Regions from separate parts of the Streptomyces sp. GL_141 genome, predicted to be linked through region 2. Evidence: riboswitches for the same ligand, from Rfam matches in the RefSeq annotation. Region 2 holds a riboswitch; each other region holds the start of a gene.

Region 1 (5,862 bases), 3.9 Mb from region 2:
GTACGGAGACGCCCTCGCGCTCGACGTAGGAGGCGCCCATCGCGGCGGCGTCGAGGAGCAGGTCGATGAGGTGGTCGTGGAGCAGGTTGACCTCGTCGACGTACAGGATCCCGCGGTGCGCGTCGGCGAGCAGGCCGGGCTCGAAGGCCTTCACGCCTTCGGCGAGGGCGCGTTCGATGTCGAGGGCGCCGACGAGCCGGTCCTCCGAGGCGCCGACGGGCAGCTCCACCATGCGGGCGGGCCGCGCGGCGGCCGGTCCCGGCTCGTGGGGGCCGTCGGGGCAGGCGGGGTCCGGGGCGGTGGGCGCGCAGCTGAACCGGCAGCCGGGGACCACGTCCACCTGCGGCAGCAGGGTGGACAGGGCGCGGACGGCGGTGGACTTGGCGGTCCCCTTCTCACCGCGCACGAGAACACCGCCGACCGCGGGGCTCACGGCGTTGAGCAGCAGCGCGAGGCGCAGGTCGGTCTGGCCGACCAGTGCGGTGAACGGGTAGGGCGTGCTCATGCGGTGGCCCCTTCTTGTATGGGTGTACGGGTACGCGTGCGCGGGCGGGCGTGGACGGCGGGTCCGGGCTGCGGGTGCGCCGCTGCGCGGGGCGGAGTTCCCCTACCCGCCCTTCGCCCGTTCCCCGGGGCTCCGCCCCGGACCCCGCGCCTCAAACGCCGGCGGGGCTGGATGTGATCGGCGTCGGCCCGCACGTGACCGCCGGGGGCCGGAAAATCCAGCCCCTCCGGCGTTTGAGGAGCGGGGGTCCGGGGGCTGGCCCCCGAGGGGTCCGGGGCGGAGCCCCGGGGAACGGTGGAAGGGCGGGTAGGGGACGGCCCCCGCAGGGCTGCGCCGGTCATGGCGCGCCCGGGGGGAGGAAGGGGAGGCCCGACGGGGCTCCGGTCTCGATGAGCCGCATCAGCGCGTCCGTGTCCGCGTGTTCCTCGATCAGGTCGCCCAGCAGGTCGAGCTGTTCCTCCCGCAGGGAGGCGAACGACGTGTCCGGGGCCGGGACGAAGCGGCGGCCGGCCGCAGCCGCGACCTCGCGGAGGAAGGCCCGGCGGAAGCCGTCCGACTCCAGCGAGCCGTGCCAGTGGGTGCCCCACACCGACCCGACCCGGCATCCGTCCAGGAAGGGCGTTCCGCCGAGGACTTCGGCCACGCCGTGGTGGATCTCGTACCCCTCCACCGGCTCGCCCAGCGCCGAGCCGACGGGCCGGGCCAGGGTCTTCTCCCGTTCGAAGCGGACCCGTACCGGAAGGAGCCCGAGCCCCGGCACGGAGCCGGCCTTCGACTCGACCTCGTCCTCGATGTGTTCGCCGAGGAGCTGGAACCCGCCGCAGATGCCCAGGACCGGCCGGCCCTCGGCGGCCCGCCGGGCCAGCGCGTCCGCCAGCCCGCGTTCGCGCAGCCAGGCCAGGGCCTTGACCGTGCCGCGGGTGCCGGGGACGACGACCAGGTCGGCGTCGGCCAGTTCCTCGGCGCGGTCCACGAACCGCACGACCACCCCGGGCTCCGCCGCGAGCGCGTCGACGTCCGTGAAGTTGGACATCAGCGGCACCGCGCAGACCGCGACCCGCAGCACGTCCTCGCCGACGGGCGGGGCGACCACGGATTCCCGTACCGCGCCCCGCAGGGAGACCCGCAGGCCGTCCTCCTCGTCGATGCCCAGCCCGTGCTGGAAGGGGAGCACCCCGTACGTCGCCCGCCCGGTCAGGCCGCGCAGCATCTCCATGCCCGGCTCCAGCAGGGTGACGTCGCCGCGGAACTTGTTGACCAGGTAGCCCGCGATCAGCGACTGGTCCTCGGGCGAGAGCAGCGCCGTCGTGCCGAAGAAGGACGCGAAGACCCCGCCCCGGTCGATGTCGCCGACGACGACCACCGGGAACCGCGCGGCCCGCGCGATGCCCATGTTCACGATGTCGGTCCGGCGCAGATTGATCTCGGCCGGGCTGCCCGCCCCCTCGCAGATCACGGCGTCATACGTGCCCCGCAACTGCTCCAGGCAGTCCGTGACGATGCCGAGCAACTGCTCCTGCCGCCCCCCGTGGTAGCCCCGCGCGCTCATCTCGCCCACCGGCTTGCCCAGCAGCACCACCTGGCTGCTCCGGTCACTGCCGGGCTTGAGCAGCACCGGGTTCATCAGTGCGGTCGGCTCCACGCGGGCCGCCTGGGCCTGCATGGCCTGTGCGCGGCCGATCTCGGCGCCCTCCCTCGTCACGAAGGAGTTCAGGGACATGTTCTGTGCCTTGAACGGGGCCACCTTCACGCCCTGCCGGGCCAGCCACCGGCAGATGCCCGCCGTGACCACGCTCTTGCCCGCGTCCGAGGTCGTACCGGCGACGAGGAGGCCCCCGCCGCGCTTCGCGCCGTCGCTCATGCGCGCCGCCCCTTCTTCTTCGTCGTACGGGAGACCAGCGTCCGGGAGACCAGCGTCCGGGCGGCCACACAGGCCCCGAGCGCCAGCCACGTCACCTGGCGCGACAGCCGCACCGCCCGTTCGATGTCGGCGACCTCCACCGGCCGCCCGGCCGCTCCGTTGAGCACGGCCCGGTGTTCGACCCGGCCCGCGTACGCCAGGGTTCCGCCCAGCCGTACGCCGAGCGCCCCGGCGAAGGAGGACTCCACGGGGCCCGCGTTGGGGCTCGGGTGCTTGGCGGCATCCGCGCGCCAGGCCCGTACGGCTCCTCGCCGGTCGGGCCCGGCCAGTACGGCGGCGAGGGCCGTCAGCCGGGCGCCCGGCCAGCCGGCCACGTCGTCGAGCCGGGCCGAGGCCCAGCCGTAGCGCAGGTGGCGGGGGGACTTGTGGCCGACCATCGCGTCCAGGGTGTTCACGGCGCGGAAGGCCAGCAGCCCGGGGACGCCCGCGACGGCGCCCCACACCAGGGCCCCGACCACGGCGTCGGAGGTGTTCTCGGCGACCGATTCGACGACCGCGCGGGCCATCTGCTGCTCGTCCAGCGCCTGCGGGTCGCGCCCGCACAGGTGGGGCAGCCGCTCGCGGGCCACCTCGGCGTCCCCGGCGGCGAGCGCGCCGCCGATGGCGCGGGCCTCGCGGCCCAGCGAGGTGCCGCCCACGACGGCCCAGGTGGCGGCGGCGGTGAGGGCGATGCGGGCGGCCGCGGGCCGGGAGCGCACGGCGCGGGCGCCCAGCGCGCCGACGGCGGCCGCGCCTCCAGCGCACAGCAGGGTGTGCAGGGCGCCCCGCGCGCGGTCGTCGCGCCACAGGGCGCGTTCGACGGCGGCGGCGGCTCGTCCGAAGGCGGCCACGGGGTGCCCTCGGCGCGGATCCCCGAGGATCCGGTCGCCGATCAGGCCCGCCGTGACGCCGTACGCGAAGACGCGATCGGCACGCATGGTGGCAGGTATGTCCTCACTCAGGGTCCGCGCCCTGGTTCGACGTGTCCGGCGGCGAGAGTTCCTGGCTCCCGGCCGCACACGGGGTCCGCGTGCGCCGGTGACAGTGGCGGGACCGCGCCGGATTCGCACCGGACTTCCTCTCCATGCCGCCGTAATGGCTCGCGCAGTCCACCACGCAGCGCGAAGGCCCGTCAACTCGCCGTTGACCTGCGGCGGGGTGGCGGGGGAGGGGGCGGTGCCGGGCCCGCGCCGGGGGCCCGGGGCGCGTCGGGCGCGGGCCCGGGGCATGCGAAAGCTCCCTCCGGGACGAACCCCGAGGGAGCCTTCGTACGTGCCGTCCGGCGCCTCAGGCGACGATCAGGTAGATCCCGTAGGCCACGGCCACCGCGCAGAGCGCGAAGCAGGCGTACGCACCGCTGCGGGCCAGGGTGGCGGCGCCGCCCTGTTCGGTGGCGGCCTCGTGCTTGGAGAGCCCCATCAGACCCAGGGTGAACAGGGTCACCAGGACGACGGTGGCGGAGAGGCTGACCCCGAAGACGGAGCCGAGTGCTTCCCAGTCGATCTTCATACCGCTGAATCCTCTGTCGTTCTCGGGGGTCAGACGGCCGCGGCCGGAGCCGCGGGAGTCGTCGTCGCGGCCGGGATGGTGGCCTTCAGTTCCTCGTCCGTCACCGCGGCGGTGCTGCCGACGGCGGCGGTCGGCGGGACGGCGACGGCCGCCATGGCCGTGGTGACGGCACCGGCCGGCTCCTCGGCGTCGGCCGGGGCGACCTCGTTGACGTTGGTGTGGTCGACGACCTGGCGGCGCGAGATCAGCCAGATGGCGACGCAGGAGCCGACGAGGAAGACCGTGACGCCGGCGACGCCGATGTCCCCGGTGCGCATGACCAGCTCGGCCAGCGCGGCCACCAGGCCCGCGGCCGGGAGGGTCAGGCCCCAGGCGATGAACATGCGGGAGGCGGTGGACCAGCGGACCACGCCGCCCTTGCGTCCCAGACCCGAACCCATGACGGCGCCGGAGCACGCGTGGGTGGTCGAGAGGGAGAAGCCGAGGGAGGAGGAGGCCAGGATGACGCTGGCGGCCGAGGTCTGGGCGGCGAAGCCCTGCTGCGGCTGCAGGTCGGTCAGGCCGCTGCCCATGGTGCGGATGATGCGCCAGCCGCCCAGGTAGGTGCCCATCGCGATGGCCAGACCGGCGGAGACGATGACCCAGACCGGCGGGTTGGAGCCGGGAGCGAGGGCGCCGCCGGCGACGAGCGCCAGGGTGATGATGCCCATCGTCTTCTGCGCGTCGTTGGTGCCGTGCGCCAGCGAGACGAGGCTCGCGGAAGCGATCTGACCGGCGCGGTAGCCCTTGGCCGAGGTCTTCTCGCCCATGCCCTTGCCGACCTTGTACGTGACCTTCGTGGCCAGGTAGGCGGCGAAGCCGGCGACCAGCGGCGCGGCGATCGCGGGGATCAGCACCTTGGTGACGACGACGCTGCCGTTGACGGCGCCCATGCCGGCGGAGGCCACGGCCGCACCGATCAGGCCGCCCATCAGGGCGTGCGAGGAGCTCGAGGGCAGTCCGACCAGCCAGGTGACGAGGTTCCAGAGGATCGCGCCGACCAAGGCGGCGAAGATGACCTCCGGCTGGATGCCTTCCTCGTTGACCAGTCCCTTGGAGATCGTCTTGGCGACCTCCACGGACATGAAAGCGCCGACGAGGTTGAGCACGGCGGACATCGCCACCGCGGTCTTGGGCTTGAGGGCGCCGGTCGAGATGGTGGTGGCCATCGCGTTGGCCGTGTCGTGAAAACCGTTCGTGAAATCGAACACGAGAGCGGTGATGATCACGATCCCGAGGAGAAGCGTTATGTGCTCCATTTACCCAGGCTTCTGTTTGACGTCAGTGGTTCGTGGACCGTAGGCAACCTGGATGAACGGAAGGTGAACTGGCAGGGTTCATGTGGTGTATCGACTCGGCACCCCATCGGGACCTTCGTCCCGGGAGGGGCGTTGATATGTCGATTAATGCATGTCACGGCGGGGTGTCCGCACGTTTCGGGGCGGGACTTCCGGTAGGTGCTCCGGTGCGCCCGGGACCCCCGAAGAGACCTAGATCACCTTCCCCGCCGCCTCTCCGGACCGCCCTCCGGAACGATTCCCTCCGGTGGCCCGCCGACCCGTCCGCCTCGACACTGGAGCGGTGCGTACCGCTACCGCGACGGCAGCCGCCGTCACCACGACCCTGCTCGGCGCCGGCGCGGCCGCCGTCACCGCCGCCGCGCTCGCCGGGCGGTACGCCGCCGACGCGGCCCTGCGGACCGAGCCCGGCCGCCCGCTCCCCGGCAGTCCCCGGCTCACCGTCCACTCCACCGCGGCCGGCCGGGTCGAGCTGACCCGCTCGCTCGCCTCCCTGTGCCCCGGCACCTACGGGCTCACCGCCCCGGGCGTGCACGCCGTGGTCGGGCCCGTCCTCCCCGACGCCCCGCACGGCCCCGACACCGTGGTGCGCCGGCTCGTCGCCGTCACCC
Region 2 (5,862 bases):
GGTCCGCGACGCACTCCAGGTACTCGCGCATCGACTCGGTGTTCATGCCCGGCAGGCCGTCACCGCACAGGTCGCGGCCGAACTGCAGCTCCGCCTCGACGGCCTCCTTCAGCATGTCGACGACCTGCTGCTGGAGCGCGTCGTCGAAGAGCTCGGGCTCCTCCTTGCGGACCGTGTCCACGACCTCGAACGCGAAGTTCATGTGCATGGTTTCGTCCCGGAAGACCCAGTTCGTCCCCGTCGCCAGGCCGTGCAGCAGGCCGCGGGAGCGGAACCAGTACACGTACGCGAAGGCGCCGTAGAAGAACAGGCCCTCGATGCACGCGGCGAAGCAGATCAGGTTCAGCAGGAAGCGGCGGCGGTCGGCGGCCGTCTCCAGGCGGTCGATCTTCTCCACCGAGTCCATCCAGCGGAAGCAGAACTGCGCCTTCTCGCGGATCGAGGGGATCTCCTCGACCGCGTCGAAGGCGGCCGCGCGGTCGTCCGGGTCGGGCAGGTAGGTGTCGAGCAGCGTCAGGTAGAACTGGACGTGCACGGCCTCCTCGAAGAGCTGGCGCGACAGGTACAGGCGCGCCTCCGGGGAGTTGATGTGCTTGTACAGGGTCAGCACGAGGTTGTTCGAGACGATCGAGTCGCCCGTCGCGAAGAAGGCGACCAGCCGGCCGATCATGTGCTGCTCGGAGGGCGTCAGCTTCGCGAGGTCGGCGACGTCCGAGTGGAGGTCGACCTCCTCCACCGTCCAGGTGTTCTTGATCGCGTCCCGGTAGCGCTCGTAGAAGTCCGGGTAGCGCATGGGGCGGAGCGTGAGCTCGAAGCCCGGGTCCAGGAGGTTCTTGGTGGACTGGGTGGTGCTCATTACTGGCAGGCCTCGCAGGACTCGGGGTTCTCAAGGGAGCAGGCCAGCGCGTCGGCGTCGACGGCCTGCGGGAGCGGGGTGGCGGCGGCCGGGACGGCGGAGCCGGACGCGGCGCGGGCGATCTTCGTCGCCGGGCGCGAGCGCAGGTAGTACGTGGTCTTGAGGCCCTGCTTCCAGGCGTACGCGTACATCGAGCTGAGCTTGCCGATGGTGGGCGTCTCCAGGAACAGGTTCAGCGACTGGGACTGGTCCAGGAACGGCGTACGGGCCGCCGCCATGTCGATCAGTCCGCGCTGCGGGATCTCCCACGCCGTGCGGTACAGGTCGCGCACCTCGGCCGGGATCCAGCCGAAGCCCTGGACCGAACCGGAGGACTCGCGCAGCGCCTCGCGGGTCTGGGCGTCCCAGACGCCGAGCCGCTTGAGCTCCTGCACCAGATAGCCGTTGACCTGGAGGAACTCCCCGCTCAGGGTCTCGCGCTTGAAGAGGTTGGAGACCTGCGGCTCGATGCACTCGTACACGCCCGCGATGGAGGCGATGGTCGCCGTCGGGGCGATGGCGAGGAGCAGCGAGTTGCGCATCCCGGACTTCGCGACCCGGGCGCGCAGCGCGTCCCAGCGCTCCGGCCAGTTCAGCTCGACCTCGTAGTGGTCCGGGTGCAGGACGCCGCGGGCCGTGCGGGTCTGCTCCCACGCGGGGAGCGGGCCGCTGCGCTCGGCCAGGTCGCAGGAGGCCTCGTACGCCGCGAGCATGATGCGCTCGGAGAGCTTCGTGGACAGCGCCTTCGCCTCGGGGGAGTCGAAGGGCAGCTTCAGCTGGAAGAAGACGTCCTGGAGGCCCATCGCGCCCAGGCCCACCGGACGCCAGCGGGCGTTGGAGCGGCCGGCCTGCTCGGTCGGGTAGAAGTTGATGTCCACGACGCGGTCGAGGAAGGTGACCGCGGTGCGGACGGTCTCGTCCAGGCGCTCCCAGTCGATCTCCCCCTCCACGACGAAGGCGCCGAGGTTGACCGAGCCGAGGTTGCAGACGGCCGTCTCGCCGTCGTTGGTGACCTCGATGATCTCGGTGCAGAGGTTCGAGGAGTGGACGACGGTGCCCGGCTCGGCGGTCTGGTTCGCCGTGCGGTTGGAGGCGTCCTTGAAGGTCATCCAGCCCTGGCCGGTCTGCGCGAGGGTGCGCATCATCCGGCCGTACAGGTCGCGGGCGGGCATGGACTTGCGGGCCAGGCCCGACTCCTCGGCCTTGCGGTACGCGGCGTCGAACGCGTCGCCCCACAGGTCGACCAGCTCGGGGACGTCGGCGGGGGAGAACAGCGACCAGTCGGCGTCGGCGTTCACGCGGCGCATGAACTCGTCCGGCACCCAGTGGGCCAGGTTCAGGTTGTGGGTGCGGCGCTGGTCCTCGCCGGTGTTGTCGCGGAGCTCCAGGAACTCCTCGATGTCCGCGTGCCAGGTCTCCAGGTAGACCGCGGCGGCGCCCTTGCGGCGGCCGCCCTGGTTCACGGCGGCGACGGAGGCGTCGAGGGTCTTCAGGAACGGCACGATGCCGTTGGAGTGGCCGTTCGTACCGCGGATCAGGGAACCGCGGGCGCGGATGCGGGAGTACGAGAGGCCGATGCCGCCGGCGTGCTTGGAGAGGCGCGCGACCTGGTGGTAGCGGTCGTAGATCGAGTCCAGCTCGTCCAGCGGGGAGTCCAGCAGGTAGCAGGAGGACATCTGCGGGTGGCGGGTGCCGGAGTTGAAGAGGGTGGGGGAGGAGGGCAGGTAGTCGAGGCGGCTCATCAGCCGGTACAGCGAGGCCACTTCCTCGACGGCCTGGACGCTCTCGTTCTCCGCGAGGCCGCAGGCCACGCGCAGCATGAAGTACTGGGGGGTCTCGATGACCTGGCGGGTGATCGGGTGCCGCAGCAGGTAGCGGCTGTGCAGGGTGCGCAGGCCGAAGAAGCCGAAGCGGTCGTCGGCGCCCTCGGCGAGCGCGTGCCCGACCAGCGCGTCGAGCCGGTTCGCGTGCAGGCGTACGAAGTCCGCGGTGCGGTCGGCGATGAGCCCCTCGCGGTGGCCGACCTCGACGGAGCCGGAGAAGGAGGTGGAGCCCTGGCCGGCGGCCTCGTCGCGGACGGCCAGCGTCAGCAGGCGGGCGGCGAGGCGGGAGTAGGCCGGGTCCTCGGAGATCAGCCCGGCGGCCGCCTCGGTGGCGAGCGTACGGAGCTCCGCCTCGTCGGCGGCGGCGCTGCGGCCGCGCAGCGCGGCGGCGGCGACCCGGCCGGGGTCGGTGTCGGGCAGGTCGGCGGTCAGCTCGGTGAGCGTGCGCAGGAGCGCGGCCCCCGGACCCTCGTAGGCGGACGGGTCGGACTCGGCGCGCGGTGCGGAAGGCGCGATGGTCACGGGGGGAGCTCTCCCTCGCTCGGCTCCGGGAACACCGTTGGTGCGGGGCGCGAGGGGGCGCACGTGGGGGCGCGTGCCTGGCAGGGCAGTGCGCGTGCGCCACGTGGCGTCCACCGGCCCAACCGCGAGGCCCGGACGTGTCTGCACCCGGATCGGTCGAGCCGGGCGCACTGTCGACAGGTCCTCGGACTTGCGGATGCACCGAGCGGATCGGTGCATTTCATACCGTTGCGGGACAGTTCCGGATTCTCACCGGATTCCCCTGCGACGACAGCGAGCACGAGCATACATGTGGGGGCCGGTGCTCGCGGTAGCCCCCACATGTTGTGTCGCTCCTCGCGGGCGGTGCACCGCTAGAGCTCCAGGCGGTAGGTGAGCAGGGGGAGCCCCGGAACCGGGTACCAGTCCCGCTCGGGCGTCCGTACGAAGCCCAGCCGGTCGTAGATCCGGTGTGCCCCGAGCATCTTCTCCGTGGTCGACAGCACCAGGTGGCGCACGCCCTCCAGCTCCCGGGCGCGGCTCACGCAGGCCCGTACGAGGGCTTCGCCCGCACCGCGTCCGCGCGCCGCGGGGGAGACGGCCAGCATCCGGAACTCGGCCTCGCCGGGGCCCGCGATATCGCACAGCGGGCTGCCGGGAGGCGCGAAGGTCACACCGCCGAGCAGCGTGCCCTCGTACTCCGCGACGAGCACCTCGCCGTCGGGGGCCCGGCCGGCGACGTCGCGCAGCCGGCTCAGGTAGGGGTCGTCCTCGGAGAAGTCGAGCAGTCCGTCGTCGAGGTACGCCCGTGCGGTGATCTCGCCGAGCTCTTCGTATTCGGCGGCCGCCGCCGTCCTGATGATGATGTCCATGGCACCGAGTGTGCGCCAGGGCAGGAAAAGGGGCCGCCGCGTTCCGTCGGGTGGACGGAACGCGGCGGCCCTTTGCGGCTCAGCGGTTCAGCAGCAGCGGAACCCTTCGCGCGGGTCGCCCTCGCGGGCGTCCGTGCGGGCCCGTTCGAAGGCCCGGCGCGACTGGACCTCGGCGTCGGGGTCGTGCGTACGGGCGTGGGCCACGTAGTGGTCGTAGGCCGCCTCGCCCGAGAACTCCCGTACGAAGAACCGGGCCCGGCCCAGCGCGTGGCGCAGCCGCGTCACGCGGGTTCCCGTACGGAGTCCTGCACGCGGCCGCCGCCCGAGTCGAGGCCGGCGGCGGCGAGTTCCGCCCGCTCCTCGGCGGTCGGGATCAGACCGGCCGGGGCGACGATCTTGGACTCGGTCCACGGGAACTCGACCATGGTGACCGACTCGGGCTTGCGGATGGCCTTGAAGCAGGTCCGGGCGGCGTCCACGAGCACGATGATGATCAGCAGGGCGAAGAACACGGACAGGACGCCGTCCACCGTGGCGTTGGTGACCACGGTGTGCATCTCGTCCATGTTCTTGGCGGGCTTGAGGACCTTGCCCGCGTCGATCCCGTCCTGGTAGACGTCCCGCTGCGCGAAGAAGCCGATCTTCGGGTTGTCGGAGAAGATCTTCTGGTAGCTGGCGGTGAGCGTGACGGCCAGGTCCCAGGCCAGCGGAACGCCCGTCACCCAGGCCCACTTGAGCCGGCCGGACTTGATCAGCAGGGTGGTGCAGACGGCCAGGGCGACCGCCGCGAGCAGCTGGTTCGCGATGCCGAACAGCGGGAAGAGCTGGTTGATGCCGCCCAGCGGGTCCTTGACGCCGACCCACAGGAAGTAGCCCCAGCCGCCGACGACGACCGCGCTGGCGAACCAGACGCCCGGCTTCCAGCTGACGTCCTTGAAGGACCTGTGCACGTTGCCGAGGGTGTCCTGGAGCATGAAGCGGCCCACGCGGGTGCCGGCGTCGACCGTCGTCAGGATGAACAGGGCCTCGAACATGATCGCGAAGTGGTACCAGAACGCCTTCATCGCGGTGCCGCCGATGACAGCCGAGAAGATCTCCGACATTCCGAGTGCGAAGGTCGGGGCGCCGCCCGTACGGGACAGCAGGCTGGTCTCCTCCACGTCCTTCGCGGCCTGGGTGAGGGCCTCGGGGGAGATGGCGAAGCCGAAGTTCGTCACGGCCTGCGAGGCCGTCTCGACGGTGGCGCCGACGACCCCGCCGGGGGAGTTGATGGCGAAGTACAGGCCCGGGTCGATGATGCAGGCCGCGATGATCGCCATGATGGCGACGAAGGACTCGGTCAGCATCGCGCCGTAGCCGATGACCCTGACCTGGGTCTCCTTCTGGATCATCTTCGGGGTGGTGCCGGAGGAGACCAGGGAGTGGAAGCCGGACAGGGCTCCGCAGGCGATGGTGATGAAGACGAACGGGAACATCGAGCCGGCGAAGACCGGGCCGTCGCCGCGCGAGGCGAAGTCGGTGACCGCGGGCATCTTCAGCGTCGGCATGGCGATGACCACGCCCAGGGCGAGCAGCCCGATGGTGCCCACCTTCATGAAGGTGGAGAGGTAGTCGCGCGGGGCGAGCAGCATCCACACCGGCAGGACGGACGCCACGAACCCGTAGGCGATCATCCAGAGGACCAGCGTCTCCTTCTCCAGGGTGAAGAAGTCCGCCAGCGAGGACTCGGCGACCCAGCCGCCCGCGACGATGGCGAGCAGCAGCAGCGCCA
Region 3 (5,862 bases), 1.8 Mb from region 2:
GCGGCCGTCCGCGACGCTGAACGCGGCGCTCGCGCTCCTCGGCTGATCAGAGCCGGGTTCCACCGCTTCCACGGGTCCGCCCCGGCCGGCAATCGCCGGCCGGGGCGGACCCGTTCGTGCGCCCGGTCAGAGCCGGTGCACCCGATCCGGCGCGAAGGCCAGCGGGTCGCTCCCGGCGGCCAGGACCCGCAGCCCGGGAGCCACGGCGAGCAGCTCGCGCAGCCAGTCCACGGCCTCGGCCGCGAGGTGCTCGCAGCCGTCGAGGACGAGCAGCATGTCGCGCTCCGCCAGCCACGACGCCGCGTTGGACGTCCCGCACGGCAGGAACGGCATGCCCGGTACGCAGCCCAGCGCGGCCGTCAGGTCGCGGACCCCGAAGCGGCGGTCCATGGACACCACGGCCACGCCGTCGTAGAAATTGGACGAGAGCCGTTGCCCGATCTCCCGCACCAATTGGCTCCGGGGCTCGCGGAACCGTCCGGTGACGGTCAGCACTTTGCCCCGCCGCACGGCGGTGAAAAGACGGGACAGCTCCGCGGAGGTCGCCGGGAATGTACCGGCGCCTCTGGAATCCCTCATCGACACGATGCCCCCCTGCATGCGTGACCTGCGGCAAGAGGGTTGTTTCAAGCCGCATGAAGACGATTATGCGCCACTTTTCGCGAAAGGCCAGGGGAATTCCCTATTCCGGTGAAACGCCCCTGCCGTCCGATGATCACAGCAGTTGTACAGGTCACACACCTTTGTCCAACCCGGGGGAACGGTTGTCCGGGGGCCGGGAATCCGCTGTACTGCTGCTGTGCGGCCCGGTGTTCGGGCATGGCGCGGGCATATTCGGGGGAGGGGCCAGGATGAGTGCGGACCGGGGTCGGTCAGGGCGGGGCGCGAGGCCCGCGTCGCACCGGCGCCGTGCGGGATTCCGGCGCCGAAGACCCCTGCTGAGCCTCCTCCTGTCCGCCTTCCTCCTCGCGGGCGTCTGCGCCGCGACGGGCATCGTCTGGGACCCCCGCACCGTCGCCGACGCGCAGGCCGGCCCGGCGCCGGGCCCGGGCGGCCTCCTGCCCGCTCCCGGCGGCGACGGCCCCGCGCCCGCCGCCTCCGGCCCCGCCGCCACCGGACCGGTCACGACCGCCCCGCAGAGCCCCGGCGGGCAGCCCCCGGACCCGAAGGCCCAGGGGTCCGCCGCGGACGGCGCGCCCCGCCCCGCCGGAGCCCTGCCCTTCGACCTGCCGCAGCCGGCCGTGCTGCGCTCCGGCGCCGCCGGCAAGAAGCTGGTCTTCGCCCACTACTTCACCCCGTACCCGCTCTCCCTGGACAACGTCGGCGCCGACGCCGACTACTACACCCGCAACTACCTGAAGCCGGACGGCGAGAACGGCAAGCACGAGCGCTACGGCGGACTGCTCCGCGACCGCCCGCTGCCCGTCCCGCCCAAAGCCGGGGACTGGGAGCTCGCCAACCTCCAGCAGGAGGTCCGCACGGCCCGCGCCGCGGGCATCGACGGATTCACCCTCGACCTGCTCTCCCTGACCGGGAAGAACCGCGAACGCTCCCACCTCCTGATGGAGGCCGCCCGTTCGGTGGATCCGGGCTTCAAGGTCATGCTGATGCCGGACATGACCTCCCTGGGCACCGACGACCCGGCCGTGCTCGCCGACCTCCTCGCGGAGCTCGGCAAGGCCCCGGCCGCCCACCGGCTCCCCGACGGCCGGCTGGTCGTCTCGCCGTTCAAGGCCGAGGAGAAGAGCGTCGCCTGGTGGACCGGGGTCATGGACGTCCTGAAGAACCGGCACGGCATCCGCACCGCCTTCGTCCCGCTCTTCCTCGACTTCGGCGCGCACAGCGCCGAGTTCGAGCCCATCAGCCACGGATTCTCCGAGTGGGGCAGCCGCAGCTACGTCGGCCAGGAGAGCTCCACGCGCGACGTCCGGCGCGCCCACGCCGCGGGCAAGATCTGGATGCAGCCCGTATCGGTCCAGGACGCCCGCCCCAACCAGGGCATCTACGACGAGGCGGGCAACACCGCGACCCTGCGCGCCACATGGAACCGCGCGATCGAGGACGGGGCCGACTGGGTCCAGCTCACCACGTGGAACGACTACAGCGAGGGCAGCCAGTTCGCGCCCTCGCTGCACAACGGCCATGCCTACCTGGACCTTTCCTCGTACTACCTCACCCGGTTCAAGACGGGCGGCTGGCCGAAGATCGTCCGCGACACGCTGTACCTGAGCTCGCGCACCCAGTTCGCCGCCGCGGACCCGAGCGGCGGCCAGTCCCTCGTGATGTCGCTGCGGGGCGGCAGCGCCGCGGCCCGGGACGCGGTGGAGGTGCTGAGCTTCCTGACCGCGCCCGCGAGCATCCGTACGGCCGTGGGGGCGGCCGAGGACGCGCACGCGGCCCCGGCCGGGGTCCACTCCGAGCTGCTGCCCCTGGCTCCGGGCGCCGGCTCGGCGTCCGTGGTGCGGGGCGGCAAGGCCGGAGCCCGGGTGGAACTGCCCTACCGGGTGGACCGCACGGTGGAGGTGCAGGACCTCCAGTACTACGCCGCCACCAGCGGCCGGAGCTGAGCCCGCAGGGCTCCGGCGTAGGTCCGCAGGGCGCCGGCGCGGGTCCGCAGGGGCCGAAGTCCCTTGCCCCGGGACCTTTGTCACCCCATATGTAGTGGTGGCATGCCGCTGTCACATCTATATGTAGTGTTGGCTCTGCCGGTTCGGCGGGGCTCCCTTCCCCCGACCGAGGCAACAGGGAACCCGGTGGGAATCCGGGACTGCCCCGCAACGGTGAGTCCGCCACGGCGGACGAGTCCGACACCTGCCGGCACGGGCCCTCAAGAGCGCCCGCCATTCTTCCGTGCCGAGCCTCGTGGGAGGGCTGCCGTGACTGCTGTCATCAATGCCGTAGAGACCGTGACCGAATACCTGGACCGCCGGGACTGGCGGGTGAACGCCAACGCCAACCAGGGCTATTCGCTCGGCGGACTCATCCTCAACGCCGCGGGCAAGGTCACCGCGAACTACTGGCTGGAACAGGTCTATCCCGCCGCCGTGGCCCGTGCCCACCGCGAGGGCGACCTCCACATCCACGACCTGGACATGCTCTCCGGCTACTGCGCCGGCTGGTCCCTGCGCACCCTGCTCACCGAGGGCTTCAACGGGGTCCCCGGCCAGATCGACTCCGCCCCGCCCAAACACCTGTCCTCGGCCGTCGGCCAGATCGTGAACTTCCTCGGCACCCTGCAGAACGAATGGGCGGGCGCCCAGGCCTTCTCCTCCTTCGACACCTGTCTCGCCCCGTACGTCCGCCTCGACAGGCTCACGTACGACCAGGTCAGGCAGTGCGTCCAGGAGCTCGTGCACAACCTCAACGTGCCCTCGCGCTGGGGCACGCAGACCCCCTTCACCAACCTCACCTTCGACTGGACCTGCCCCGAGGACCTGCGCGAACAGATCCCCGTGGTCGCGGGGGAGGAGACCGGTTTCACCTACGGCGAGCTCCAGGCCGAGATGGACATGATCAACCGGGCGTACATCGAGGTCATGACGGAAGGCGACGCCACCGGGCGGGTGTTCACCTTCCCCATCCCGACCTACAACATCACCCGCGACTTCCCCTGGGAGAGCGAGAACGCCGAGCGGCTCTTCGCGATGACCGCCAAGTACGGGCTCCCGTACTTCCAGAACTTCATCAACTCCGAGCTCGAACCCCACATGATCCGCTCCATGTGCTGCCGGCTCCAGCTCGATCTGACCGAGCTGCGGGCGCGCGGCAACGGCCTCTTCGGCAGCGCCGAGCAGACCGGCTCCCTCGGTGTGGTCACCCTCAACTGCGCCCGGCTCGGGCACCTTTACGCGGGCGACGAGCCGGGTCTGCTGGCCGGGATGGACCGGCTGTGCGAGCTCGCCCGGGACAGCCTCGAACTCAAGCGGATCACCGTCCAGGACCTGATCGACGGCGGTCTCTTCCCGTACACCAAGCGGTACTTGGGCACCCTGCGCAACCACTTCTCCACCATCGGGGTCAACGGCGTCAACGAGATGATCCGCAACTTCAGCGCGGACGCCCACGACATCACCACCCCCGAGGGCCACGCCCTCGCGGTCCGCCTCCTGGACCGGGTCCGGGCCCGGATGGTGGACTTCCAGGAGAGCACCGGCCACCTGTACAACCTGGAGGCCACCCCCGCCGAGGGCACGACGTACCGCTTCGCGAAGGAGGACCGGGCCCGCTTCCCCGGCATCCTCCAGGCCGGCACCGACGCCAACCCGTACTACACCAACTCCTCCCAGCTGCCCGTCGGCTGGACCGACGACCCCTTCGAGGCGCTGGAGCGCCAGGACGAACTGCAGGGCAAGTACACGGGCGGCACCGTCCTGCACCTGTACACCCCCGAGCGGATCCCGACGGCGGAGGCCTGCCGCGAACTGGTCCGGCGCTCGCTGGAGACCTTCCGGATCCCGTACCTGACGGTGACCCCCACCTTCTCCATCTGCGCGGACCACGGCTACCTGGAGGGGGAGCGGCCCCACTGCCCCACGTGCGGGGCGCCGTGCGAGATCTGGACCCGGGTCATGGGCTACCACCGCCCGGTGTCCTCCTTCAACATCGGCAAGAAGGGCGAACACGCCGAGCGCGTCCACTTCAAGGCGGCGGTGTGACGACCGCGGCGCCGGGCGCGGCCACCCCCGGAGAGGTCACCCCCGGCGAGGTCATCCGCATCGGCGGCTGGTCCCGGCTGTCCACCTGCGACTGGCCCGGCCGGCTGGTCACCACCGTCTTCTGCCAGGGCTGCCCCTGGCGGTGCGGTTACTGCCACAACCCCGGCCTGCTGCCCGCCCGGGCCCCCGCCGCCGTCTCCTGGGACGAGGTGCTCGGCCACCTCGCCCGCCGGACGGGGCTGCTCGACGGGATCGTCTTCTCGGGCGGTGAACCGCTGCTCCAGCGCGGTCTGCCCCAAGCCGTACGGGAGGCCCGCGCGCTGGGCATGGAGGTCGGCCTCCACACCGGGGGAGCCTTCCCCCGGCGCCTGGCCCGGCTGCTGGACGCGGGCCTGCTGGACTGGGTCGGCTTCGACGTCAAGGCCCCGCCCGGCCGCTACGAACGGGTCACCGGCATCGGCCACGCGGCCGCCTCGGCGGAGCGCAGCCTGCGCCTCCTGCTCGCCTCGGGGGTGCCCCACCAGCTCCGCACCACGGTGGACCCGGCCCTCCTGGACCCGCCCGCCATGGCCGACCTGGACGCCTGGCTCGCCGAACTGGGCGGAACCCCGACGCACCGCCAGACCGTACGCCCTCGGGCGGCCTAGGCGGTCTCGGCCGGCTCCGGCCCGGCCGCCCGCGCGGGGGCGAACTCCGGCTGGTCCAGGAGCCGGAGCCAGCTGCCGTCGCTCTGGCGGCGGACCACCTGGGCGCGGGCGCCCGTGCCGTCGCTCGGCGGAGTCGAGGTCAGCGCGATCCCGTCGCTGACCAGCGTCGGCAGCGGCGGCTCGGGCTCGAACCGGGGCCGCCGCTCCAGGACCCGCTGCCACAGGGCCCGGATGGCCTCCCGCCCCACCGTCAGCTCCCCGGGCGGGAAGGCCATCACGGCGTCCTCCTCGTAGAGGGCGGCGACCCCGGCCGCGTCGCCGGCGTTGGACCGCTCGACGAACAGGCGGGTGATGTCCTCGGGGCGCAGGGCCTTCTCGTACGACGCGTACGGCGACGGGTCGTGCGATGCGTGCTGCGATGCGTGGTCAGATGCGTGGTCAGTGGTCTCCGGCACGGCTTCCTCCTGCGGTCGAGGGGTCTCCCGGGGTGTGCTCGGGGTCTGGTTCAAGCCTCACCGCCCGATGATCAGAAGTCCAACAGCTGGTTCTGCTGGAAGCTA
Region 4 (5,862 bases), 4.7 Mb from region 2:
CCGCGGTGCTGCTCAACCTCGCCTTCAACCACATCGGCCGCACCGATCAGGACGACACCGCGGAAAGGGAGCCCGCCTCCGCCGTGCCCGTGCACTGACGCCCGGGCAGCCTGACCACCGACGATCCGGCCGGCGTCTCCTCGCGAGATGCCGGTCGGATCGTCGCGTTGGTCTCAGGAGCCGGGGACCATCGTGGCGCACCGGGCGTCGGCGAGCGGGCAGTGGGTGCGGAAGCGGCAGCCGGAGGGCGGGGCCAGCGGGGACGGCGGGTCGGCGGGCAGCAGACCGGTGTCGCCGAGGGAACGGCCCGGCTCGGGCACGGCCGCGCGCAGCGCGGCGGTGTAGGGGTGTAGGGGTGGGCGGGATGTTCGGTGACGGTCGCGGTGGGGCCGGTCTCGACGATCCGGCCGCCGTACATGACCGCGATGCGCTCGGCCCGGCCGTAGAGCAGTCCGATGTCGTGGGTGATGAGCGCGGCACACCGATGCAGGAGAACGCCCCCGTGGCGGAACCGGGCATGCGCGACCGCAAGAAGGCCCGCACCCGCGAGACCATCCGCACGGCGGCGCTCGACCTCTTCGAGCAGCAGGGCTTCGAGCGCACCACGGTCGACCAGGTCTGCCGCCGGGCCGACGTCGCCCACCCCGGGCCTGCGCGAGGTCGGCGCCAACTTCAACCGGGACGTGATCACCGGCCTGTTGCGCGAGCGGTACGGCTTCGACGGAGTCGTCTGCACCGACTTCAACGCCATCACCGGCACCGAGACCCCCGGGATCACCACCCTCCCGCCGCGGAACTGGGGCGTGGAGGAACTGTCCGTGGCCGAGCAGGTCGTACCGGCCGTCGCCGCCCGGTACGGCACGGTCGTGGACCGGCCCGAGGACGCCGACGCCGCCGTGGTCCGGATCGCCGTTCTCACGCCGCTGGTCGGCCGATCCGTTTTCCTCCTGGGGGAGTTCGGGGCCGCCGACGAGCTGGTGCTCGACGCGGCCCTCGGTCGGGCGCCGGCGACGGGAAGCCTCCCGTTCGACCTGCCCTCCTCCGTGGCCGCCGTGGCGGACTCCCGGGAGGACGTCCCCTTCGACACCGGGGACCCGCTGTTCCGCTGCGGCCACCCGGCGGCCGGCTGAGCCGGGCCCCGGCCCGTACGCGGACGGCCCCCGCCCGGCCGGCACACGGGCGTCCCGTGTGCCGGCCGGTCCGTGGGGATCAGGCGTGCGGCGGGACCTCCGCGCGCACCCGGTGGGCGGCCTCGACGAGGTGTTCCAGCGAGGCCCTCGTCTCGGGCCAGCCGCGGGTCTTCAGACCGCAGTCGGGGTTGACCCAGAGGCGTTCGGCGGGGATCGCCCCAAGTCCCTTGCGCAGCAGGGCCGCCGCTTCACCGGCCGAGGGGACGCGGGGGGAGTGGATGTCCCAGACGCCGGGGCCGACCTCGCGCGGGTAGCCCGCGCCGGCGAGCTCGTCGGCGACCTGCATGTGGGAGCGGGCCGCCTCCAGGCTGATGACGTCGGCGTCGAGGTGCTCGATGGCCTCGACGATGTCCCCGAACTCCGCGTAGCACATGTGGGTGTGGATCTGGGTGTCCGGCCGGACGCCGCTGGTGGTGAGGCGGAAGGATTCCGTGGCCCACGCCAGGTATGCGGCGTGGTCGGCGGCGCGCAGCGGCAGGGTTTCCCGCAGGGCGGGCTCGTCGACCTGGATGACCGAAGTACCGGCCGCCTCAAGGTCGTCGACCTCGTCGCGCAGGGCGAGTCCGACCTGGCGCGCGGTCTCGCCGAGGGGCTGGTCGTCGCGTACGAAGGACCAGGCGAGCATGGTGACCGGGCCGGTGAGCATGCCCTTGACCGGCTTGGCCGTCTGCGCCTGCGCGTACGTGGTCCAGCGGACGGTCATCGGGTCGGGACGGGAGACGTCCCCGGCGAGCACGGGCGGGCGGACGTAACGGGTGCCGTAGGACTGGACCCAGCCGTGCTGGGTGGCGAGGTAGCCCGTGAGCTGCTCGGCGAAGTACTGCACCATGTCGCTCCGTTCGGGCTCCCCGTGCACGAGCACGTCGAGGCCCGTCTTCTCCTGGAAGGAGAGGACCTCCCGGATCTCTGCGCGGATGCGGTCCTCGTAGGCCGCCGTGTCGATGCGTCCGGCGCGCAGGTCGGCGCGGGCCGTGCGCAGGTCCGTGGTCTGCGGGAAGGAGCCGATGGTGGTGGTGGGGAGCAGCGGCAGGCCGAGGTGGGCGCGCTGGGCGGCGGCCCGTTCGGCGTAGGACTGGGCGCGGTGGCCGTCGGCCTCGGTGATCGCCGCGGTGCGGGCGCGGACGGCCGGGTCGTGGGTGATGCGGGAGGCGGTGCGGGAGGCCAGGCCGGCCCGGTTCGCGGCGAGTTCGGCCGCGATCGCGTCGGTGCCCCGGGCCAGTCCGCGGGCCAGTGTGCTGATCTCGGTGGTCTTCTGGCGGGCGAAGGCGAGCCAGCGCCGGATCTGCGGGTCGGTGTCCCGCTCGGCGTCGGCGTCGATCGGGACGTGCAACAGGGAGCAGGACGCGGCCACGTCGACCCGGTCGGCGAGGCCGAGGAGGGTGCCGAGGGTAGTCAGCGACTTCTGGTAGTCGTTGATCCAGATGTTGCGGCCGTTGACCACGCCGGCGACCAGGCGCTTGCCGGGGAGGCCGCCGACGGCGGCGAGGTCGTCGAGGTTGGCTGCGGCCCGGTCGGTGAAGTCGAGGGCGAGCCCCTCCACGGGTGCCTTCGCCAGGACGGGCAGGGCGTCACCGAGCCGGTCGAAGTAGGAGGCGACGAGCAGCTTGGGGCGCTCGGTGAGGCCGCCGAGCTCGCGGTAGGCGCGGGCCGCCGCGTTCAGTTCGGCCGGGGTGCGGTCCTGGACCAGGGCCGGTTCGTCGAGCTGGACCCATGCGGCGCCCGCCGCGCGCAGGTCCGCGAGGACCTGGGCGTAGACGGGCAGCAGCCGGTCGAGCAGGGCGAGCGGCTCGAAGCCGGGGGCCACGCCGGGTGCGGGCTTGGCGAGGAGGAGGTAGGTCACCGGTCCGACCAGGACCGGGCGGGCGGTGTGACCGAGGGCCAGGGCCTCCTTCAACTCCGCGACCTGTCGGGCGGATTCGGCGGTGAAGACGGTGTCGGGTCCGAGTTCGGGGACCAGGTAGTGGTAGTTCGTGTCGAACCACTTGGTCATCTCGAGCGGGGCCACGTCCTGGGTGCCGCGCGCCATCGCGAAGTAGCCGTCCAGGGCGTCCTCCGCGACGGCGGCCCGGTGGCGGTCGGGGATCGCGCCGACCATGACCGTGGTGTCCAGGACGTGGTCGTAGTACGAGAAGTCGCCGGTCGGAACCTCGGTGATGCCGGCCCCGGCGAGCTGGGCCCAGTTGGTCCGGCGCAGGTCGCGGGCGGTCTCCCGGAGGGCTTCGGCGCTGACGCGGCCCTTCCAGTAGCCCTCGACCGCCTTCTTCAGTTCGCGGTTCTGTCCCTGGCGGGGGTAGCCGTACACGGTGGCCCGTACGGGCGCGGCTGCGGACTCGGTGGTCACGGAACTCTCCTTCGCGAGCGTGTCTCCATGAACCCGGTGACGGGTCGCGGAGGCGAAGGGTGCCGGAACGGGCGGACCGCCGGGGTCGCGTACGGCTGGGGTACGCGACGGGAGGGTCCGCCTGAGGTGCACGCCGACCCGCCCACGAGGTCACCGGGAAACCGTGCGCGGTCGATCGCTCACGGGCAACGGGCAGGTCTTCGGACTCGCGGGCTCGCCTGCCGGTCTCCCGGCGGGCACCTAATGGCCGTCGCTTCCCAGGACCGGTTCAGGTCCCAGTGCGTATGACGGCGGTCGTTCCCGCTCACCGCTGCGGGGCAGTCCCGGATTCCCACCGGGTTCCCTCTTACGACGCGTCCCGCCTGGCGGACGGGGGCGAACCAGCTGCGAGGCCCACAGTAGGGCGGGCGGCCGGGGAACGGGCGCGCCTTCCCACATGTCGGATGGTGAAATGGGACACGGGAGGGGACCTCCCCGCCGTGACCGGCTACTTGTCCCGCTCGTGGTACGTCTTGCGGGTGTGTTCCGTGTGCGCGCGCATGATCGCCGTCGCGGCCTGCCCGTCACGGTTCGCGATCGCCGCGATCAGCTCGCGGTGCTCCACCCAGGACTGGTGGCCCCGCTGGCGGGCGACGGGGGTGTAGTACCAGCGGACGCGCCGGTCCACCTGCGCGGCCAGCTCGGCGAGGACGGCGTTGCCCGCGAGCTCCATGATCTTCGCGTGGAGCCGGGCGTTCGCCCTGACCGCGGTGTCCACGTCGTCCGCGGCGACGGCCCGCTCCCCCTGCGCGCACAGCTCTTCGAGCGCGGCGACGGCCTCGGCGCCGGCGTGGGCGGCGGCCAGCCGGGCGGCTTCGGCCTCCAGGAGCGTGCGGACCGTGAGGAGCTGGTCCGCCTCCTCCTCGGTCGGCTCGTGCACGAACGCCCCCTGGGCGGGCCGCAGATCGACCCATCCCTCGGTGCTCAGACGCTGCAGCGCCTCCCGTACCGGCTGCCGGGACACCCCGAGGTGTCCGGCGAGTTCGCTCTCGACGAGGTGCTGCCCGGGCTGGAGGGCGCGGGTGGTGATGAGCTCCAGCAGGGCCCCGTAGACGCGGTCACGCAGCGGGCCGGGCCGTTCGAGTTTGGGCACCGCCCCCTGCGGCAGTCCTGTCGACAACATCGCGGTCCCCTCCTGGGCAGCGCCGTCGGCTGCGTAGCGAAACCCCATGATGGATTGTCTTTCGCCTACAGTCTACGGCGCACCGCGCCGACCACCCGGACGGCCAACTCCCCCTCCCCCGGCCTGCGTCAGCCCTTGCCGACCAGGATTCCATCCTGTAGACAATATTTCGTCGACAACGTTCGGCAGTTCCTCGGTACCCTCGACCGAACGGAGTGCCACATGGTGAAAGTCGCAGTTCTGGGCGCCGGTGCGATCGGCGCCTACGTCGGTGCCGCGCTGCACCGGGCGGGCGCCGATGTGCACCTCGTCGCCCGCGGACCCCATCTGGCGGCCATGAGGGAGCACGGGGTCCGGGTGCTCAGCCCCCGCGGAGACTTCACCGCCCGTGCCCACGCCACCGACGACCCGGCCGGGATCGGTCCGGTCGACTACGTCTTCCTCGGCCTCAAGGCCAACTCGTACGCGGCGTGCGGGCCGCTCATCGAGCCGCTGCTGCACGAGGGCACCGCCGTGATCGCCGCCCAGAACGGCATCCCCTGGTGGTACTTCCACCGGCACGGCGGACCGCACGAGGGCCACCGCATCGAGAGCGTGGATCCCGGCGGCGCGGTCAGCGCCGTCCTCGCGCCCGAACGGGCCATCGGCTGCGTGGTCTACGCGGCGACGGAGCTGGCGGGTCCGGGGGTCGTGCGCCACCTCGAAGGCACCCGCTTCTCCATCGGCGAGCCCGACCGGTCCCTCTCCGAGCGCTGCCTCGCGTTCAGCGAGGCCATGCAGGAGGGCGGCCTCAAGTGCCCGGTCGAACAGGACCTGCGCAACGACATCTGGGTCAAGCTGCTCGGCAACATCTCCTTCAACCCGATCAGTGCGCTGTCCCGGGCCACGATGCGGGAGATGTGCCTGCACGGCGGCACGCGCAAGGTCATCGAGGTCATGATGACGGAGACCCTCGCGGTCGCCGAGGCCCTCGGCTGCAAGGTCGGGGTCTCCATCGAACGCCGGCTGGCCGGCGCGGAACGCGTCGGCGACCACCGGACCTCCACGCTCCAGGACCTGGAGCGCGGCAAGCCGCTCGAACTCGACGTGCTGCTGGCGGCCGTGGTGGAGCTGGCGGAGATCACCGGGGTTCCCGTGCAGACGCTCCGGACCGTCCACGCCATCTCGGA

What was found. Region 2 has a riboswitch for cobalamin ahead of AC3IX6_RS11570 (ribonucleoside-diphosphate reductase subunit alpha). Riboswitches for the same ligand answer to the same signal wherever they lie in the genome.
Region 1: it holds a riboswitch for cobalamin, as region 2 does, so the genes downstream of both, AC3IX6_RS29345 (cobalamin biosynthesis protein) here and AC3IX6_RS11570 (ribonucleoside-diphosphate reductase subunit alpha) in region 2, are expected to answer to the same signal.
Region 3: it holds a riboswitch for cobalamin, as region 2 does, so the genes downstream of both, AC3IX6_RS04270 (ribonucleoside triphosphate reductase) here and AC3IX6_RS11570 (ribonucleoside-diphosphate reductase subunit alpha) in region 2, are expected to answer to the same signal.
Region 4: it holds a riboswitch for cobalamin, as region 2 does, so the genes downstream of both, metE (5-methyltetrahydropteroyltriglutamate--homocysteine S-methyltransferase) here and AC3IX6_RS11570 (ribonucleoside-diphosphate reductase subunit alpha) in region 2, are expected to answer to the same signal.

What each region holds. Positions count from the first base shown of each region.
Region 1 is NZ_CM174402.1:6,602,591-6,608,452, forward strand. Features, by position in the region: gene AC3IX6_RS29335 (putative cobaltochelatase) at 1-505, opposite strand, end outside; partial or broken gene AC3IX6_RS29340 (cobyric acid synthase) at 846-2,366, opposite strand; gene AC3IX6_RS29345 (cobalamin biosynthesis protein) at 2,363-3,343, opposite strand; cobalamin riboswitch at 3,381-3,526, opposite strand; gene AC3IX6_RS29350 (hypothetical protein) at 3,693-3,914, opposite strand; gene AC3IX6_RS29355 (inorganic phosphate transporter) at 3,944-5,212, opposite strand; gene AC3IX6_RS29360 (alpha/beta hydrolase family protein) at 5,535-5,862, shown strand, end outside.
Region 2 is NZ_CM174402.1:2,737,811-2,743,672, reverse strand. Features, by position in the region: gene AC3IX6_RS11575 (ribonucleotide-diphosphate reductase subunit beta) at 1-856, opposite strand, end outside; gene AC3IX6_RS11570 (ribonucleoside-diphosphate reductase subunit alpha) at 856-3,240, opposite strand; cobalamin riboswitch at 3,399-3,527, opposite strand; gene AC3IX6_RS11565 (GNAT family N-acetyltransferase) at 3,594-4,091, opposite strand; gene AC3IX6_RS11560 (CstA-like transporter-associated (seleno)protein) at 4,179-4,376, opposite strand; gene AC3IX6_RS11555 (carbon starvation CstA family protein) at 4,373-5,862, opposite strand, start outside.
Region 3 is NZ_CM174402.1:980,733-986,594, reverse strand. Features, by position in the region: gene AC3IX6_RS04285 (NADP-dependent isocitrate dehydrogenase) at 1-46, shown strand, start outside; gene AC3IX6_RS04280 (hypothetical protein) at 127-579, opposite strand; gene AC3IX6_RS04275 (glycoside hydrolase family 71 protein) at 852-2,567, shown strand; cobalamin riboswitch at 2,690-2,833, shown strand; gene AC3IX6_RS04270 (ribonucleoside triphosphate reductase) at 2,877-4,655, shown strand; gene AC3IX6_RS04265 (anaerobic ribonucleoside-triphosphate reductase activating protein) at 4,652-5,302, shown strand; gene AC3IX6_RS04260 (YybH family protein) at 5,299-5,670, opposite strand.
Region 4 is NZ_CM174402.1:7,478,590-7,484,451, reverse strand. Features, by position in the region: gene AC3IX6_RS33365 (nucleobase:cation symporter-2 family protein) at 1-98, shown strand, start outside; gene AC3IX6_RS33360 (oligopeptide/dipeptide ABC transporter ATP-binding protein) at 174-482, opposite strand; partial or broken gene AC3IX6_RS33355 (TetR/AcrR family transcriptional regulator) at 365-634, shown strand; gene AC3IX6_RS33350 (hypothetical protein) at 684-1,130, shown strand; gene metE (5-methyltetrahydropteroyltriglutamate--homocysteine S-methyltransferase) at 1,210-3,531, opposite strand; cobalamin riboswitch at 3,706-3,931, opposite strand; gene AC3IX6_RS33340 (GntR family transcriptional regulator) at 4,019-4,693, opposite strand; gene AC3IX6_RS33335 (2-dehydropantoate 2-reductase) at 4,919-5,862, shown strand, end outside.